Kordia sp. SMS9: one gene and its partners. The protein of the gene in region 2 binds, or shares a complex with, the protein of the main gene of each other region. Links are inferred from orthologs where the notes say so. Each region holds a gene or a part of one and is shown on either strand. Other genes may lie near its edges.

Region 1 (5,975 bases), 1.2 Mb from region 2 along the record:
AACTGCCAAATGAACGAGTTTATAAACATCATTTTATGTGTAAATTGGTTTGGTATCAGAACTAAAAAAGCTCCTTTTCGCAATTGAAAAGGAGCCTTTTATATATAGTTTTGAGTTGAAGTTTACTCTGCTTCTGGTTGCATTTCAAAGTCTTCCATAAATTTTGTCGTATAGTTTCCAGCTACATAATCTGGATGATCCATTAATTGTCTGTGGAATGGAATTGTTGTTTTAATGCCTTCAATCACAAACTCATCCAACGCACGTTTCATCTTATTGATAGCTTCTTCACGCGTTTGTGCTGTGGTGATCAATTTTGCAATCATAGAATCGTAGTTCGGAGGAATGGAATAGCCAGCGTATACATGCGTATCTAAACGAACTCCATGTCCGCCAGGCGCATGCAACGTAGTAATTCTTCCCGGAGAAGGTCTAAAATTATTATAAGGATCTTCTGCGTTAATTCTACATTCAATTGAGTGTAAGTTTGGCGTATAATTTTTACCTGAAATTGGCACGCCAGCCGCTACTAATATTTGTTCACGAATCAAATCGAAATCAATTACTTGTTCGGTAATTGGATGCTCTACTTGAATACGTGTATTCATTTCCATAAAGTAGAAATTTCTATGCTTATCTACTAAAAATTCTACTGTTCCAGCACCTTCATAGCTAATGAATTCAGCTGCTTTCACGGCAGCATCTCCCATACGTTGACGTAAATCGTCGGTCATAAATGGCGAAGGTACTTCTTCTGTTAATTTTTGGTGACGACGTTGCACAGAACAATCACGCTCAGACAAGTGACATGCTCTTCCTGAAGAATCGCCTACTACTTGAATTTCGATGTGTCGTGGCTCTTCAATAAGTTTTTCCATGTACATATCGTCATTTCCAAAGGCAGCTTTTGATTCTTGTCGAGCAGAATCCCAAGCATCTCTCAAGTCTTCTGGTTTCCATACAGCACGCATTCCTTTTCCACCACCACCAGCAGTTGCTTTCAGCATCACAGGATATCCTGTTTCTACCGCTAGTTTTTCACATTCTTCAAAACTTTCAATGATTCCGTCACTTCCTGGAACACATGGAACGCCTGCTGCTTTCATCGTAGCTTTTGCAGAAGCTTTGTCTCCCATTTTATCAATCATTTCGGGCGAAGCACCAATGAATTTGATATTGTGTTCTCCACAAATTTTTGAGAATTTGGCGTTTTCAGATAAGAAACCGTATCCTGGGTGAATGGCATCTGCGTTGGTAATTTCGGCAGCAGCAATAATATTTGACATTTTTAAATACGATTCGCTACTTGGCGCAGGTCCAATACAAACTGCTTCGTCGGCAAAACGTACGTGAAGGCTATCAACATCGGCTGTAGAATATATAGCAACGGTTTTGATACCCATTTCTTTACAGGTTCTAATAACTCTTAAAGCTATTTCACCTCTGTTGGCAACTAATATTTTTTTAAACATCTTTTGAAATTTTAAATTTTGAAATTAAAATCTGTAACTTTTCGAGGGGTACAAAGAGTAGTGTACGTCAAGTGTTATTTAAAATTTCTTAGGATGGATCTACTAAGAATAATGGTTGATCAAATTCTACTGGAGAAGCATCGTCTACTAAGACTTTCACTATTTTTCCTGAAACTTCTGATTCAATTTCGTTGAAAAGTTTCATCGCTTCAATCACACATAAAACACTTCCTTCAGAAATGCTGTCTCCAACCTCTACAAAGTTTGGTTTATCAGGAGAAGGTTTTCTATAGAAAGTACCAATAATTGGTGATTTTATAGTAATATATTTTGCGTCATCGCTTGCTGGTGCTGCGGGAGTTTCTGGTGCTGCAGGTGCTGCGGGTTGTGCTGGTGCAGGAGCTGCTGCGGGTTGAGGCATGCCTGCCATTGGTATTTGTTGCACTACAGTTGTCGTTTCGCCTTTTGAATCGCTACTTCCAGTTTTAATGGTGATTTTTACATCTTCCATTTCAAGTTTTACTTCACTTGCTCCAGATTTGGCTACGAATTTAATTAAGCTTTGAATTTCTTTTAAATCCATGAGATAGGTTTTAGTCGTTTCTAGTTAGAATTATATGCCCATTTAAGGTAAATTGCGCCCCACGTAAATCCACCACCAAAGGCAGCAAAGATGAGGTTATCTCCTTTTTTGAGTTGTTTTTCATAGTCATGTAAACATAATGGCAACGTTCCAGAAGTTGTATTTCCATAACGTTGAATGTTCATCATCACTTTACTTTCATCTACGCCCATACGCCTTGCAGTGGCATCAATGATACGTTTATTGGCTTGGTGAGGAACCAACCATTGTACGTCTTCATTCGTCAGATTGTTGTCTTCCATAATTTTGGCGCTCACATCTGCCATATTGGATACTGCGAATTTGAAAACAGTTTTTCCGTCTTGAAATACGGTATGTTGTTTGTTTTTTATAGTTTCTTCTGAAGCTGGCAATATGGAACCTCCAGCATCAATTTTTAAGAATTCACGACCAATACCATCACTACGAAGGTATTCGTCTTGCAATCCGAGTCCTTCTTCATTCGGTTCAAACAGTACAGCTCCGGCTCCATCACCAAAAATGATACAGGTAGCTCTGTCTGTATAATCAATAATAGAAGACATTTTATCGGCTCCTATCAATAATACTTTCTTATAACGCCCCGATTGGATATAACTTGCTGCAGTAGACATTCCGTACAAAAAGCTAGAGCATGCCGCTTGCAAATCGAACGCAAAGGCATTGGTAGCTCCAATTTTACTAGCGGTATATACTGCGGTGGAAGCTACAGGCATGTCTGGTGTTGCTGTAGCAACAATAACCATGTCTATTTCCTTTGGGTCTAAATTTTTCTTTGTAATAAGGTCTTGGGCAGCTTTGATCGCTAAATATGAAGATCCCGCTCCTTCTTCTTTCAGAATTCTGCGTTCTTTGATACCTGTTCGAGTTGTAATCCACTCATCGTTAGTATCAACCATTGTTTCAAGTATCTTGTTGGTTAATACATAATCAGGAACATACGCTCCTACAGCTGTTATTGCTGCTGTAATTTTGGTCATACCTTAACGTTGGTTTGGTTTATTTTTAACAAAAATTCATTAAAAATTAAACGAAATTACTAAAATTCTCCGATAATCACGGTAAAATATGTCGTTTTTACAATTTTAACAAAAAAAACGAGCAAACAAAAAACTCTCACGAAAGTGAGAGCTTTTATGACTAAACATGTGTGTGTTATGCTAAGTTTTCTTCTGTTGTATTATCAATCAATACTTTTCCTCTGTAATATAATTTTCCTTCGTGCCAGTGCGCTCTGTGATATAAGTGTGCTTCACCAGTAGTTGGGCACGTAGCAATTTGAGGAGCAGTAGCTTTATAGTGAGTTCTTCTCTTATCTCTTCTTGTTTTCGAGATTTTTCTCTTTGGATGTGCCATTTTCTATGTTATTTATTATCCGTTAATAGTTTTTTTAATGTATTCCAACGAGGATCAATGTCCTCTTCAGTTTCTTTTTTCTCTGTACCAGGTTGTAATTCTTCTAACTTTTCGAGTATTTCCGATTGCAATGTGCCATCTTCAATACCAGGATGAATTCGTTTTGAAGGAACCGCTAACACAATCATTTCATATATATATTGTGCAACATTGATTTCATATTCGCCATGCGGAACAATGAGAATTTCTTCGTTTTCATCGTTGTATTCATGTCCAAACTTGACAATTAAGTCTAAATTTCCATCAATTGGTTGCTCAAAAGGCTCATTGGTTACATCACAATTTACATTGACCGTACCAGAAGCCGTAAAGGTTAATTCGAGCAGGGTTGCTTTTTTGTGAAATTCCAATGTTGCGTTTACGGCAGTTTCATTGAATTCATCAAATTCAAAAAGTGCAAAGAACGTATTATCAATTTGATAATCAAACTGGTGTTTTCCTTCTTTTAATCCTATAAAAGGAATTGTAAAGTCCTTTAGTTCCATCATCTTAAACATCAGTTTCGAGCGTGCAAAGATATAAATTTTTTTGTATCAACGTAAAGTTGTCAACATTTTTTTGTTTATATCTTACTTGGCTGTTTTTTTAAAGGGTTTTCGGCAATCTCTTTGTATATATTTCTGTTTCTAAAAATCTGTATGCCAGTGAATACTGCTTCTTTGAACGAGTTGTAATCTGCTTTGTTTTTTCCTGCAATTTCGTACGCCGTTCCATGATCGGGTGAAGTGCGTATTTTATTGAGTCCTGCCGTAAAGTTTACACCTTGTCCAAAAGATAAGGTTTTAAACGGAATGAGTCCTTGATCGTGATATGCTGCTAAAACCGCATCAAAGTTTTTATAATTGCTCGACGCGAAAAAACTATCAGCTGCATACGGCCCAAACACAAGTTTGCCTTCGTTTTTTATCTTTTCTAAGGTAGGTTTTAATACTTCATCATCTTCTACTCCAATAACACCATTGTCACCAACATGCGGATTGATGCCCAATACGGCAATTTTTGGTTTCGAAATTCCAAAATCCTGTTTTAGCGTATTGTATATAATGTTTACTTTCTTTTCAATCAGTTCGGGTGTAATTGCTGCAGAAACATCTTTTACCGCCACATGATCCGTTAGCAAACCTACGCGAAGTGTATCACTCACCATCAACATCAAACTATCGCCTTCTAAGTTTTCGCCCAAATAATCGGTGTGTCCGGGAAAAGTAAATTCTTCCGATTGCACATTGTGTTTGTTAATCGGTGCAGTGACCAAAATATCAATCGTACCTTCTTTCAACGCATTGGTCGCTTCTACAAACGATTTTATAGCAAACTTCCCTACTTCTTCCGTTGATTTCCCGTATTCAATCGTAATCGGATCTTTGTAGATATTGACCACATTTATTTTTCCATGTTGTGCCTTTTCTGCATTGGGAACACCATGAAGGTTCGTATGTATGTTGAAATGCTTTTTTTGAAATGATAAAATTTTGGTAGACCCAAAGATCACTGGCGTACATAATTCCAACATCCTAATATCCTTGAAGGTTTTTAAAATTACCTCTGTTCCGATACCGTTTAAGTCACCAACTGAAATTCCAACTTTTATTTTTTCCTCTTTCTTCATTTACCTAATTCAGACTTTTATTTCTTAATTTTACATGCAAATTTAACGAAATAAATAGATGTTTACAGGGATTATTGAAGAATTAGGTGTGATTACACAGTTGGAGCGCGAAAAAGAAAACCTCCACGTGACGGTTCAGAGTAGCTTAACGAACGAATTAAAGATTGATCAAAGTGTAGCGCACAATGGTGTTTGCTTGACGGTTGTTGGTAGAAATCTCGATGAAAATACATACGTTGTCACAGCGATTCAAGAAACGTTAGAGAAAACAAATTTAGGAACTTGGAACATACATGATCGTGTGAATTTAGAGCGCGCTATGAAATTAGGCGATCGGTTAGATGGACATATTGTACAAGGTCATGTAGATCAAATTGCAACGTGTACTTCTGTTAGAGAAAGTGACGGAAGTTGGTATTACACCTTTGAATACGATCCTACACTAAACAATATTACCATTGAAAAAGGTTCTATTACAATAAATGGTACAAGTTTAACGGTTGTAAATTCAGAAAGAAATTCATTTTCGGTCGCTATAATTCCATACACATATAGCCACACTACGTTTCAATATTTGGTAGTAGGTTCTATTGTAAATTTGGAATTTGATGTTATAGGGAAATATGTTGCAAGACTTCAGGGGCTATCGAAGTAATTACTTTTTCACTTTTTTCCGTATACCATACAAAAGTCCAGCAGCAAGCACACCAATGAGTCCAGCATCAATCGGGAATCCCGGTGGTGGTGGTGGTAGTGGCGGCGGAGGTACGATTTGGGCGTGTGTTTGCGTTAAAAAAGTTAACACTAGTACAACAAAACACAACAGGGTCTTTTGGTTTAATTTTGCCATAACGGT
Region 2 (7,968 bases):
ATGGCATGTCTATTTGGTTAGCTTCTCTTGAAGTTCCTAATGTTACCGTTGCTAACGCCTGAGTTTCTCCACGCGTAAAGATTGCTGAACCGTGTGTTGACGGTAAATAATCTATTTCACACCAAATTGGTCTAATTTCGTCCGTTTTACGACCATCCAAACGCAATCCTTCATTTAACGTTAAGTCACGAACGGCTGCTTTTTCAGCCTTGCGGTAATATTTAGATACTAAATCACCGAAATCTTCCAATTCTTCTTCTGAGAATGTTTCTTTGATTTCTTCTTTAATTTCTCCGAAAGCAGTACTTCTTTCATGTTTAGCAGAACCAGCTTTTGCTACAGCATATACTTTATCATACGCCATGTCATACACTTTTTTCTCTAAATCTGCGTCTTCTCTTTCCGGATCGTACTCACGTACTTCTTTCTTTCCGAAAGCTTCTGCTAAACGAAGTTGTGCTGCACATTGCTCTTTGATGGCTTCGTGTGCAAACTTGATTGCTTCGGTCATTTCTTCTTCAGAAATCTCATCCATTTCACCTTCTACCATCATGACAGAATCAGCAGAAGCTCCAATCATCATATCGATGTCAGATTCTTCTAACTGTGCTCTTGTTGGGTTGATGATAAATTCTCCGTTGATACGCCCAACTCTTGCTTCAGAGATAGCACATTCAAATGGGAAATCTGACAACTGAATTGCTGCTGATGCTGCTAAACCAGCCATTGCATCAGGCATTACATCTTCGTCATGAGACATCAACTGAATCATCACCTGTGTTTCTGCGTGATAATCTTTTGGGAATAATGGACGTAAAACACGGTCTACCAAACGCATTGTTAACACTTCACCGTCACTTGGTCTTGCTTCTCTTTTGAAAAAACCACCAGGATAACGACCTGCTGCTGCAAATTTTTCGCGGTAATCAACGGTTAAAGGTAAAAAGTCAACATCGCTTTGTTTGTAGTTAGAAACTACGGTACATAACAACATACATTTTCCTGACTGCACTACAACGCTACCATGCGCTTGCTTAGCCAACTTTCCGGTTTCGATAGAAATTTCTCTACCGTCGCCAAGGTCAATGACCTCTCTAAAAACTTTTGGAATCATAAATTTTTTTTAATTCTAATTAAACAAAGGTCGTTGTGTTGTTGTGTGTAGTTGTTGTGTGACCCAATGAAAAACCAGTAATTATAGCTTTTTAATACTTCCAACAAAGGTTAGAAGCGTACTTATGTAAATTAAAAAAAGAGGCACGAAGCCTCTTTCTTTTTATTTTCTTAATCCTAATTCTTTTACGATTGCACGATATCTGTTGATATCTTTCTTCTTTAGATAGTCTAGTAAGCTTCTTCTTTTACCTACCAACTTTACTAGCGAACGCTCTGTGTTAAAATCTTTACGATTTTTCTTTAAGTGCTCCGTTAAGTGATTAATTCTGTGCGTAAATAACGCAATTTGACCTTCTGAGGAACCTGTGTCTGTTGCAGACTGTCCGTGTTTTGCGAAGATCTCTTCTTTAACTTCTTTAGTTAAGTACATGCCAATATTGTTTTAATAATTTTTATGTATCGATACGGTTATCATATCAAGCCGCAAATATACTACTATTTTTTAGAATCCAAATTATTATTGTAAGAGAAAAAAGAGAGAATGTTTTGAGGTCAAAAATTAAACGTACTTAAATATTTTTTTAACCCTAATTAAACCTTTTTATGTGTGATAAGTCTTAGGTACATGAATTGTTAAAAAACGTTAATTGCACAATGCATAACGGGCAATTGGTTGGTACCAAACTGATTAGACTACAGGTGAATTCCATCTGAAAACATTAAAAACTTTAAAAAACGAAGAAAAGATGAAAACCACATTCAAAAAGCAACGAGGAATTTTATTAGTATTGATGAGTCTCTTTGTAATGATCGCTTGTCAAGACGACAACGAAACTAGTATTACAGAAGACGAAGTAGCCTTAGATGATGAATTGGCGCAACGCAGTGCTGAAATTGATTTAATTTCCGATGATATCGGATTAATTGTCGATGATGCCGCACAAGAATTTGAATCCGCAGTATCATTTTTGCCAGCATGTGTTACCATTTCTACGCAAGTAAGTGGCGGATTTAGTCAGCTTACGCTAGATTTTGGTGATGGCTGCGAATTGCCAAACGGAAATATTGTCAGCGGAATCATTATGATGAGTCAAGATGTAAATGCTCAATTGGCAAGTAGAATCATTCAAGTTACTTTTAGCAACTTTACCCGAAACGGCGTATTGGTTGAAGGCACACGTAGCGTTACTCGCGTGTTGAGTAACGATGCGGGAAATCCACAATCGACTGCCGCAGTAGATATGCAAGTCACTTGGCCAAATGGCGCTACGTATACACGTCAAGGAACAAGAACACGCGAATGGATTGAAGGTGTCAACAATGGTACTTGGACAGATAACGTATTTTCCATCACAGGAAGTGGCACTACGACAGGCGTATTAGGAAATACACATTCGGCAACCATTACCACAGCCTTACGAAGAGAAGCAACTTGCGCTTTTATTGTAAGTGGCGTAGTAGAATTGTCACGTAATAGCAACACAGGAATTTTAGCCTACGGAGATGGAACTTGCGATGGCGAAGCAACTTGGACAGGTCCGAATGGAAATACGATTGCTATATTTTTAGATTAGTAAATTGAGTAGTTTTAGAAAACAAAAAAGGCTTCCAAATATGGAGGCCTTTTTTGTTATTTTATGATGAAAGTAGTATGGTTATTCTGTAGGTGCAATAGTCCATGTGTTATCGGCATTTAATATTGCGGTCATGCTATATACATTTACGGGGAAATCAATAGAAGCAGTTTGATACAATTTGTTAGGATCAATAACTTCTCCTTGCGTAAAGTTTCCGAATGTAATTTTATAAGAAGATCGCGTGTCTAACCCATACATCAAATTTGGTGCTGCTTGTGCTACAAAGGTGGCACTGCCAGCCATACCAATGCCCACAGAAGCTTGATTTAAAGGTATGGTATTGTCACATATAATATACAATTTACCATCAACATTTTTACCTGTTTCTAAATTGATGAATTGAAAAGCTCCATCTTTTTTCGTAAATGTAATTGTATTGTTTTCTTCTATTTCAGCTTTTACTACTTGAGAAGACGAAAAAGTAATTCCAGAAACCAATTCGCCAGTTTCACACCACACAAAACAAGGATCTGCATCCCAAGTAAAAGTATCCGTTACATCTGGATTTGTTTTTTTTGCAATCCAAGCTAACGTCATAAAGTTTGGATCGTTGATATTAGGATATTCTTGAAATATACAGACGTCTCCAAGATATGAACTGTTATTAATAAAAATCACTTCGTACTTAGTAGTCATACTATTAGTTTTTAGGTAAAACAATAGAAAATTATTTTACAAGTTATCTGACGAAAATACTTATTTTCCATAAAAAATTTTAGCGTACTAATACTCGTTTTTAAGTACGGATGTATTTCTGTAAACGAAAAAAGACCTCCGTAATTGGAAGTCTTTTCTATTAAATGTATGTTGTAACCAAAGCTACGCGCGTATCGGTTGATTCTGAATCAAGTCAATATACAAGTTGATTTTGTTTTTGAGTTCTTTTCTGTGCGAGATAAAATCTAAGAATCCATGTTCTAGTAAGAATTCTGAAGTTTGGAAACCTTCTGGTAAATCTTTTCCTGTAGTATCGCGAACAACTCTTGGTCCTGCAAAACCAATTAAGGCGCCTGGCTCCGCAATGTTGATGTCTCCCAACATTGCAAACGAAGCAGTGGTTCCTCCTGTAGTTGGATCTGTACATAATGAAATGTATGGAATTCCTGCGTCTGCTAATTGTGCTAGTTTTGCCGACGTTTTTGCCAATTGCATTAATGATAAGGCAGCTTCCATCATTCGTGCACCACCAGATTTTGAGATGATCATGAATGGAAGATTGTTTTTCAAGGAATAGTCTGCCGCGCGTGCAATTTTTTCACCCACAACACTTCCCATAGAACCTCCAATAAATTTGAAATCCATACAAGCAATGACCAAATCTTTTCCTTTCGATTTTCCAACGGCGGTACGAACAGCGTCTTTCAACCCTGTTTTTTCTTTGGCAGCTTTCAGTCTGTCAACGTATTTTTTGTTGTCCTCAAACTTTAATGGATCTTTTGAGGTTAAGTTTTTATCGAGTTCTTTAAATTTTCCTTCGTCGAAAAGTATTTCAAAATATTCTTTGCTTCCAATGCGAACGTGGTATCCGTCTTCAGGACTTACATAGAAGTTTTTTGCCAATTCTTCCGAATCAACAATTTTTCCTGTGGGCGATTTGTACCAAAGTCCTTTGGGCGTATCTCTTTTCTCTTCTGTAGAGGTTTGGATACCTTTTTCTTTTCTTTTAAACCAAGCCATAATGATTTGTGAATTACGATTTACAATGTTAGACAATTTGTTACCGTCTGTATCGTACGATCAAATTAGTTAGTTTTCTTTTTAGTTAGTGGACAAAATTACTGTTTTTATTAGTGAAACTCAAAATTTGATTTGGCTATCTGCTAAATAGTTTGAAGAAGTTGCGTTTTTTTTTGAATTTAATTTTAATAATGGTGAAGATGAATAGGTTTTAGTTGTTGATAGTCAGTATTTTATTGTTAGAGTTCAATGGCTTTCCATTTTCCTTTTTGGAAATACATATTGTGAAATTTTGGCGATCTAAAAACAAGGAAAAAGTCGCCAACTTGTCTGTAGATTGTTGGATTGGTAGTAAGTATATGATGCGAAGGCTTTATTGTTTTAATAACAAGTCGTGCAGAAGAATACGGTGTTACTGTCGTAATTGTTCCTTTGTGCGTATTTAGAATTTCTTCTTTGTCAGTAACATAAAAGTAGATGCTGTCATTTTCTTTAATTTCAAACCGGAAGGTATTGTACTGCCAATCGGCTTGTTTTCCCTGAAAGTAAGTACGATCAATAACATACGTTCCGTAATAGTCAGATTTGTTAAGTACTATTGGTTTAAAAAGTGGGCGAAGCAGCACAATGAGTACTAAAAGTGCTATGATTCCTATTGGGATGAAAAGGAAAACCTTTTGTTTTGTTAGCAACCACACAATAACAAACACTATTATAATAGGAACAATAATGAATATGAATCCGAGACCTACCATTGATACTGTTTTTTGTATGTAGAAGTATATTATAAAGATAAAAAAAACCTCGTTACTACATTGTTTTTGTTGTAACGAGGTTGGTGTTTTTTCCACTTTCGTGGAGATTCCCAATTTCTCGGGAACTTCTGCGTTAGGGATTGAGGCTTTGTTGGAGCTCTTTTGAAATCTGGATTCCTGCCTACACAGGAATGACAGTTTTCAAAAAGCGACTGCCGAAAGCCCGACCAGAAGAAGCTTGAGGTTCTCAAAAGCTTCTTTTGGAAACGCCCAACTATTATAAGGTATTAACGTTGTTTAAATCTTCAAAAGCTTGCTTTAAACGTGTTTTGAATGTCAATTCACCTTCGCGCAACCATTTTCTTGGATCATAGAATTTTTTGTTTGGAATGTCGTCTCCATCAGGATTTCCAATTTGCAGCATTAGATAGTCTTGTTTTCCGATCATGTAATCGCGAATTCCAGACATGAACGCAAATTGTAAGTCCGTATCAATGTTCATTTTGATCACACCGTAGCCAATTGCTTCTCTGATTTCTTCTAAGGTAGAACCTGATCCACCGTGAAAAACAAAGTCAATATGATTGTGTCCAACATTGAATTTTTCAGAAATATATTCTTGCGAATTTTTTAAGATTTTTGGCGTCAGTTTTACATTTCCTGGCTTGTATACACCATGCACGTTTCCGAAAGCAGCTGCCACAGTAAATTTTGGACTTACTTTCATCAATTCTTCATACGCATACGCAACTTCTGCTGGCTGAGTGTATAGTTTAGAATCGTCTACATCGCTGTTATCTACTCCGTCTTCTTCACCACCTGTGATTCCTAATTCAATTTCAAGCGTCATGTCCATTTTGCTCATGCGCGCTAAGTATTCTTTGCAAATTTCGATGTTTTCTTCGATAGGTTCTTCCGAAAGATCGATCATGTGTGAGCTGTATAACGGTTTTCCAGTTTCGGCAAAATGCTTTTCGCTGGCGTCTAACAAACCGTCAATCCAAGGCAATAATTTTTTTGCACAGTGGTCGGTATGTAAAATTACAGGAACGCCGTACGCTTCTGCCATTTCATGAACGTGTTTTGCACCTGCAACTGAACCTGCAATGGCTGCTTTTTGACCTTCGTTACTTAATCCTTTCCCGGCGTTGAATTGTGCGCCTCCATTTGAAAATTGGATGATGACAGGAGCATTGAGTTCTGCAGCCGTTTCCAACACTCCATTGATAGAGTTAGAACCTACCACATTGACGGCTGGTAAGGCAAAGCCTTTTTCTTTGGCTAGTTTGAAAATTTCTTGTACTTCGTCTCCAGTAGCAACTCCTGGTTTTATGTTATGACTCATCGTCTTTGTTTTTTGGTTTGATTACAAAAGTAATAAAAATGTAAAGAGTTTTTACGTAGTTCCTAATTTAAGGTGAAAAGCCAAAGTCACTTTTGCGAATTTGATAATTTCAAGTGTTTTTATGTGTGTTTGACTGTGAAAATTTTGATGATTTTAAAGAAACGTTGCTTTGTTTTTGATAGAAATAAATGGCTGTTTTGTAATGGTTTGAAAGCGCAAACGTTTTAGTGTTTTTGAATTACAAATGTTGAATGCTAAATTTTAAATTAGAAAGTGTTTGTGATTTAGCTTTTAGATATTAGTATTGAGTATTGAGTATTGAGAATTGAGAAGTTTCAAAGAACAATTTAAAATTCAGAATTTAACATTCAACATCAGACTGAAATAAATGTAAAACGCTAAATATAAAATGAAAAAGTAATTTTCAACACCCAACACCTAGAAAGGATAATTGATTCCAATGTTATACACTGCATTTCCGAAGTTGTAATCGTTGAACCAACGATTGTTAATTGGATACGCAGGATCGTACGTTTTGAAACCAATATCAAAACGCAATACGAAGAAGCTAAAGTCGTAACGCAACCCAAAACCTGTTCCAAGGGCAATGTCTTTGAGCGATTCGAAACCGTTGAATTTTCGATCTGTATCTTCAATGTCGTCAAAAACATTCCAAATATTTCCTGCATCTGCAAATAACGCGCCTTTAAAGCTTCCGAATAAATCAAAACGATATTCAATATTAGAGGTAAATTTTAAATTGGCTTCGTTAAAATCTAAAATACTTGCCGAGCGTCCTGGACCTAATTGATACGCCGCCCAAGCTCGGTTGTCATTAGATCCACCACCAAAATAACTTCGCGCAAACGGAATGTTGTCTGAGTTTCCATACGGAATCGCAATCCCGAAAAAGGTTCGGAAAGCCAATACATCTTGTTTGCTGCCCGACAGTTCCCAATGTTTTATATAATCGAATTCAGTTTTTACATATTGCGTGTACGGAACACCAAAGAGTTTTTTGTTGCCTCTAGAATCTTTTTCCAAATTCGCAACACTGGCAATGGCTGATAAAAAGTTTCCTGCGAGTTCCAATTCGGTTCTAAATTGAAAAAAGGTATTGTCGGCAATGCTTTCTTTGCTATTGTGTAAAAAGTTGATTTTGGATGCGGCAATCAAGTTGTCTTGTGTCAGTCGAAATTGTCGTTGCGCTACACTTAATACTGTGGAAAACTCACTAGGCGTAACTTCAAAATTATTGACAACTACATCTTCTATAAATTGATCGGGTTGCCCAGCAGCAATGTTTAATGATTCGTCATTACTCACATAATTGGAGCTTTGTGCCACAGTATTTAAACGATCGTACGAGCTTGTATATACATTAAAATAGTTGCTTGTATTTAGGTTTCGAATGAATTGCAGATTGAACAATTCTAGG
Region 3 (5,870 bases), 1.2 Mb from region 2 along the record:
GGAAAGTAACGGTCGCTTGCTTCCTCCACGTGTTTCCACCGCACGCGATAACTGCGATAAGGCAATTACTGGTACATTCAATTCTTTTGCCAAGGCTTTTAGGTTTCGCGAAATCGTTGAAATTTCCTGTTCACGGTTTCCTCCTTTTTGACTTCCACCTGCAGTCATTAATTGCAAGTAATCAATCATAATCATTTTGATGCCATGTTGCGAAGCTAAACGTCGCGCTTTTGCTCGTAAATCGAAAATAGAAAGTGATGGCGTATCATCAATGAATAAAGGTGCTTTTTCAAGTCCTTTTACTTTTACGTTGAGTTGTTCCCACTCGTGTTTTGCTAATTTTCCTGTACGTAATTTTTCTGAAGACAAGCCAGTTTCTGAAGAAATTAAACGTGTAATTAACTGTACAGAAGCCATCTCCAGTGAAAAGAAAGCAACAGGAATATTTTGATCTACCGCAATGTTTCTTGCCATGGATAAAGTCAACGCCGTTTTTCCCATACCTGGACGCGCCGCTACAATGATTAAATCACTTGGTTGCCATCCAGAAGTTAGTTTGTCTAGTTGTGTAAATCCTGTTGGAATACCACTTAAACCTTCTTTGTTAGAGATTTCTTCAATTTTTTTCTTGGCTTGAATGACCAAACTTTGCGCCGTTTCCGACGATTTTTTAATGTTTCCCTGGGTGACTTCATACAAACGCGATTCTGCTTTGTCCAATAAAGAGAAAACGTCCGTCGTTTCATCGTATGCATCTTCAATAATTTCATTGGAGATTTTGATCAAACTACGTTGAATGAATTTTTGCAGAATGATACGTGCGTGAAATTCAATATGCGCAGAAGACGATACTTTTTGCGTGAGTGAAATCAGGTAGAAATCGCCACCGACAATCTCTAAGTTTGCATTTTTACGGAGCTGAGAAGAAACCGTGAGTAAGTCAATCGGTTCTGAATTTTCAAATAATTGAAAAATGGCTTCGTATACCAATTTGTTGGCTTCTTTGTAAAACGCTTCTGGACTCAAGATGTCAATCACCTCATCTACACCTTTTTTGTCAATCATCATGGCGCCAAGTACCACTTCTTCTAAATCGATGGCTTGTGGAGGTAATTTTCCTCTTTCGAGACTTATTAGATTGCTTTTATCAGTTTTATATGATTGCTTAGGGTTTACATTTTCCATGACTGCGAATGTAACTAATTGTTTTACGTGTTAGCGTTTATTTTATACTCACAACTATGTTGATAAGTTCTTTTTTTTGTTGATAAGCGGAAAAAAAATCCGAAGTCTTCACTTCGGATTTTAAACGCTTCCTATGTAATATAGGTTTATCCTTTAAATTCACCCATTTTTGAATACTTCTCCATGCGTGAAATTACTAAATCCTCTTGTGATAAGTTTTTTAATTTGTCATAATTGGCAACAATGGCATCACGAACTGCTGTGAAGGTGTTTTCGCGATCGTTATGCGCGCCACCAAGTGGTTCATTGATGATTTCGTCAATAACTTTAATTTTCATCGCATCGGTTGCCGTCAATTTTAAAGCTTCTGCTGCTTTTTCTTTGTGTTCCCAGCTTCTCCATAAGATAGAGGAACAGTTTTCTGGAGAAATTACAGAGTACCATGAGTTTTCTAACATGAGTACTTTATCGCCAACACCTATTCCTAATGCTCCACCAGAAGCGCCTTCACCAATAATTACGGTTATGATTGGCACTTTTAAACGTGTCATTTCTAAAATATTTCGGGCAATTGCTTCTCCTTGTCCGCGTTCTTCTGCTTCCAATCCTGGATAAGCGCCTGGAGTATCAATCAAAGTTACGACAGGAATTCCGAATTTTTCTGCCGATTTCATTAAGCGCAATGCTTTTCTGTATCCTTCAGGGTTTGCCATTCCGAAATTACGGTATTGACGGGTTTTCGTATTGAAGCCTTTTTGTTGTCCAATAAACATATACGATTGATCGCCAATTTTCCCCAAACCACCAATCATAGCTTTGTCATCACTTACATTACGATCGCCATGTAATTCTAAGAAAGAATCGCCACACAACGCTTTAATGTAATCTAAAGTATACGGTCTGTTGGGATGACGTGATAATTGCACACGTTGCCATGCCGTTAGGTTTTTGTATATATCTTTTTTAGTCGCTGCCAATTTTTTCTCGATCTGCTGGCAAGTTTCCGTAACATCAATATCACTTTCATGTCCAATTGCCACACATTTCGTTAGCTGATCTTCTAGTTCTTTTATAGGCAGCTCAAAATCTAAATATTCCATGCTTTTGAGGGTATGTTTAGTTGTTTCAGTTTACAAATATAAAACTTTAATTTAGGAATTATCTATGCCACTTGCGGATTTTATTTTTCTGCGATTTTTTAGAATTCCATTTGCCAAAACTGTAGCGATGACAAGCAAGCTTCCGTAGTAAAATCCGGAGCCCATTTTTTCTTCTTCTGGAAATATGATGAATTCTAAAATGATTCCGTAAATAATTTCTAAATTATAGGTTAACACAACCGTGTATGGGCTTATGTATCGCATTATGTGTGTTGATGCAATAAATGCGTACGCAGTACAAACAGAAGCCAATATGAATATATAGAGCCAATCATTTGTACTGAGTATGAAGAAGTTTTCTTTAGAAAAACCATCTGCAGCAAACGCCAAATAGATTGATATGAATGCTACTCCACAAATAAATTCGTAAAAAGAAATGGTTGAAGCGTCATGTTTTTCAACAAATTTCCCGTTCAATACTGAAAATAATGCCGATAAAAATGCTGAGATGATTCCTAAAATGATTCCGTTGATATATTTGAATTCACTGTTCATAATGATGGAAACACCAATAATTACAATAATTCCAAAAATAATTTCATACCATATTATTTTTCTACGGTAGATGATGGGTTCTATAAATGACGCAAAAAATCCGCCTGTGGAAAACATAACGAGTGTTATGGATACGTTTGAAACATCAATGGCACCAAAAAAGGTAATCCAATGCAATGCCACCACAATTCCAGCAACTGCAAATTTTGAAAATGTTTTTAGTGATATGTTGAGATTGATCTTAGAAACTTTGATAAACGCAAACATCAAAATTCCTGCAAGTAACATCCGAAACCACACGAGCGGAATGGCTTCGATCGTAATAAGTTTCCCGAGAATTGCCGTAAAACCCGCAATAAATACTAATAGGTGTAAATGAAGGTAGTTTTTGAGTTTATCGCCTAGCATTGTACAATAGATATAAGGCGAGCACTCCAAAGACCACATTTGGTACCCAAACGGCTAACATTGGCGAAAACCCAGATTTTTCTGCCATCGTGCCAAATATTTTATCGAAAAAGATATAAATAAATGCAATCGCAATTCCGAAAGCGAGGTTGACACCCATTCCTCCTCTACGTTTCATAGAAGATACCGCAACTGCAATTATAGTGAGAATGAATGCCGTAATTGGCAAACTCCAACGTTTGTATTTTACCAATAAATGCTTGCTCACATTGGGCGAACCAGATTTTCGTTCTTTATCAATGAATTCATCCAATTCTTGATAGTTGAGCGTTTCTGCCATGTACGTAACTGGCGTTAGATCTTCCACATCAAATGGAAAAATAGTATCTAATGTACGCTCGCTAATCAAGCTGTCGTTCATGGCGCCGATGATGCGTTTTTTGTAACCACGTAACGTATAGGTGCTGTCTTTTTCGTTGTATTTTAGAGTACGTGATTGTATTTTATAGATTAATTTATTGTCTTCAAAATGTTCTAAAGTAAAATTGTCTCCACGCTTACTTTTGAAGTTAAAGCTTTTTAGATACACAAAATCATTGTTGGTGACTTGCTTGTAGATTTCAGCATTGTCACGTACTTTTTTTCGTCCTTTTTTGATGTATTCAAATCGAAATTCATTGAAACCTTTGCTGGCGTTTGGCACTACGTACATTCCCATGACAAAAGCCACAATCGCAACCACAGATGCCGCTACTAAAAACGGTCGCAAGAAACGCAAATACGAAACTCCTGAGCTTAATATCGCGATAATCTCCGTGTCATTTGCCATTTTGGAGGTAAACCAAATCACCGAAAGGAATAGAAATATAGGAAATAAGAGATTGGCAAAGTAGAGGACAAAATTCACATAATACGTTACAATTTCATCTACTGGCGCTTCCGAGGCAAGCATTTTGTCAATATTTTCAGAAATATCAACCATAATTCCGATAGGAATGAATAGCAACAACATTACAGAGAATGTGAGCAGGTATTTTTTAATGATGTACCAATCTAATATTTTCACAAATTTTAATTTTAATAATTATCTTTTATAGTGGTTGTCTAAAAGTCAATATTTCGTCAAACCGAACCTTTCAACTGTCGCTCAAGACAGGCTTGATTCGGTTTCTCATAACAGTTGAAAATCAGTTTGATGAGATTCTGAATCAAGTTCAGAATGACGTTTTAAAATTTTTCAAACAGCTTCATTATTCGTTTCACCTGCTGTTAGAGACGTTTGTCCATTTGTTTGACCATTTTGTTTTTCCACTCGTAAAAATCTCCTGCTAATATATGTTTTCTTGCTTCTCTAACCAACCAAAGGTAGAAACCTAAGTTATGAATGGTGGCAATTTGTTTTCCAAGCAATTCATTCACCGTGAATAAGTGACGTACATACGCTTTTGAATATTCTAAATCTACGTAGGTAATGCCCATTTCATCAATTGGCGAAAAATCGTCTGCCCATTTTTTATTTTTGATGTTGATGCTTCCGTGTGCCGTGAACAGCATTCCATTTCTTGCGTTACGTGTTGGCATGACACAATCGAACATATCGACACCTAAGGCAATATTTTCTAAAATGTTGATCGGAGTTCCAACGCCCATTAAATAACGTGGTTTGTCTTCGGGAAGAATTTCACATACTACATCGGTCATTGCATACATTTCTTCGGCTGGTTCTCCAACTGATAATCCGCCAATGGCATTTCCTTCGGCTTCACACGAAGCGATGAATTCTGCTGATTGCCTGCGCAAATCTTTGTACGTACTTCCTTGAACTATTGGAAAAAATGTTTGACTGTAATCGTATTTGTACGGTGTTTTTTCTAAGTGTGCGATGCAGCGATCGAGCCAGCGATGTGTCATGTGCATGGAACGTTTTGCATAGCGATAATCGCACGGATATGGCGTACATTCGTCAAAAGCCATGATAATATCAGCACCAATGGTACGCTGAATTTCCATCACGTTTTCTGGCGTAAAGAAATGGTACGAACCATCAATATGTGATTTGAATTTAACGCCTTCTTCTTTAATTTTTCTGTTCGCAGATAAGGAATAGACTTGATATCCACCAGAATCTGTCAAAATGTTGCGATCCCAGTTGATGAATTTGTGCAATCCGCCCGCTTTTTCTAAAATTTCGGTTTGTGGACGTAAGTATAAGTGATACGTATTTCCTAAAATAACGTCGGGATTGATATCTTCTTTCAATTCCCGTTGATGGACACCTTTTACCGTTCCAATCGTTCCCACAGGCATAAAAATAGGCGTTTCTATCGTTCCGTGATCAGTCGTAAGTGTTGCTGCTCTTGCCTTGCTTTGTGGATCTTTTCCTTGTAATTCGAATTTCATGTATGCGTTTCTCTTGCCAATTTTGCACGCGTATATTGCTGTGAGATCCTTTTGGCGAAAGCCAACAACCTGTAAGCAATAGTGAGAATTATGGCATTATCAGTTGGCAAATATAGGTAAGATTTGTGGAGGATTTTATTAATCAAATATTAAAATTGATTTATTAGTAAATCTTCTTTAAAAATTCATCATACGAAACTCGTTTTCCTTGATTGAGTTCTT

What was found. Proteins that work in one complex are often made in the same cells at the same time.
Region 1: the proteins of accD (region 2) and accB are in contact, whole or in part, in a solved structure (PDB 8UXZ), measured with the Escherichia coli proteins. The link is inferred for Kordia sp. SMS9 from one-to-one orthologs.
Region 3: the proteins of accD (region 2) and KORDIASMS9_RS15120 are in contact, whole or in part, in a solved structure (PDB 8UXZ), measured with the Escherichia coli proteins. The link is inferred for Kordia sp. SMS9 from one-to-one orthologs.

What each region holds. Positions count from the first base shown.
Region 1 is NZ_CP031153.1:1,178,410-1,184,384, forward strand. What follows is about bases 309-3,215. They hold accB (acetyl-CoA carboxylase biotin carboxyl carrier protein), read right to left. Parts: upstream 2,056-3,215; coding sequence 1,561-2,055; downstream 309-1,560. Other genes in these bases: accC (acetyl-CoA carboxylase biotin carboxylase subunit), read right to left, coding at 309-1,472; KORDIASMS9_RS05155 (beta-ketoacyl-ACP synthase III), read right to left, coding at 2,076-3,074. In the rest of the region: more of accC, read right to left, coding at 123-308; rpmF (50S ribosomal protein L32), read right to left, coding at 3,250-3,450; KORDIASMS9_RS05165 (DUF177 domain-containing protein), read right to left, coding at 3,459-3,998; 4-hydroxythreonine-4-phosphate dehydrogenase PdxA, read right to left, coding at 4,073-5,119; KORDIASMS9_RS05175 (riboflavin synthase), read left to right, coding at 5,178-5,774. UniProt on the Escherichia coli protein: This protein is a component of the acetyl coenzyme A carboxylase complex; first, biotin carboxylase catalyzes the carboxylation of the carrier protein and then the transcarboxylase transfers the carboxyl group to form malonyl-CoA.
Region 2 is NZ_CP031153.1:2,373,505-2,381,472, forward strand. What follows is about bases 2,502-5,395. They hold accD (acetyl-CoA carboxylase, carboxyltransferase subunit beta), read right to left. Parts: upstream 4,431-5,395; coding sequence 3,573-4,430; downstream 2,502-3,572. Other genes in these bases: KORDIASMS9_RS10320 (hypothetical protein), read left to right, coding at 2,502-2,690; KORDIASMS9_RS10325 (protein rhiA), read right to left, coding at 2,772-3,389; KORDIASMS9_RS10335 (hypothetical protein), read right to left, coding at 4,670-5,185. Also shown: KORDIASMS9_RS10310 (polyribonucleotide nucleotidyltransferase), read right to left, coding at 1-1,114; rpsO (30S ribosomal protein S15), read right to left, coding at 1,277-1,546; more of KORDIASMS9_RS10320, read left to right, coding at 1,863-2,501; fbaA (class II fructose-bisphosphate aldolase), read right to left, coding at 5,463-6,530; KORDIASMS9_RS10345 (BamA/TamA family outer membrane protein), read right to left, coding at 6,969-7,968.
Region 3 is NZ_CP031153.1:3,586,574-3,592,443, reverse strand. Bases 309-3,110 are described here. They hold KORDIASMS9_RS15120 (acetyl-CoA carboxylase carboxyltransferase subunit alpha), read right to left. Parts: upstream 2,286-3,110; coding sequence 1,332-2,285; downstream 309-1,331. Other genes in these bases: KORDIASMS9_RS15115 (DMT family transporter), read right to left, coding at 2,337-3,110; dnaB (replicative DNA helicase), read right to left, coding at 309-1,185. Also shown: more of dnaB, read right to left, coding at 1-308; more of KORDIASMS9_RS15115, read right to left, coding at 3,111-3,248; KORDIASMS9_RS15110 (LptF/LptG family permease), read right to left, coding at 3,235-4,314; tRNA guanosine(34) transglycosylase Tgt, read right to left, coding at 4,518-5,648; KORDIASMS9_RS15100 (hypothetical protein), read right to left, coding at 5,812-5,870. UniProt on the Escherichia coli protein: Component of the acetyl coenzyme A carboxylase (ACC) complex. First, biotin carboxylase catalyzes the carboxylation of biotin on its carrier protein (BCCP) and then the CO(2) group is transferred by the carboxyltransferase to acetyl-CoA to form malonyl-CoA.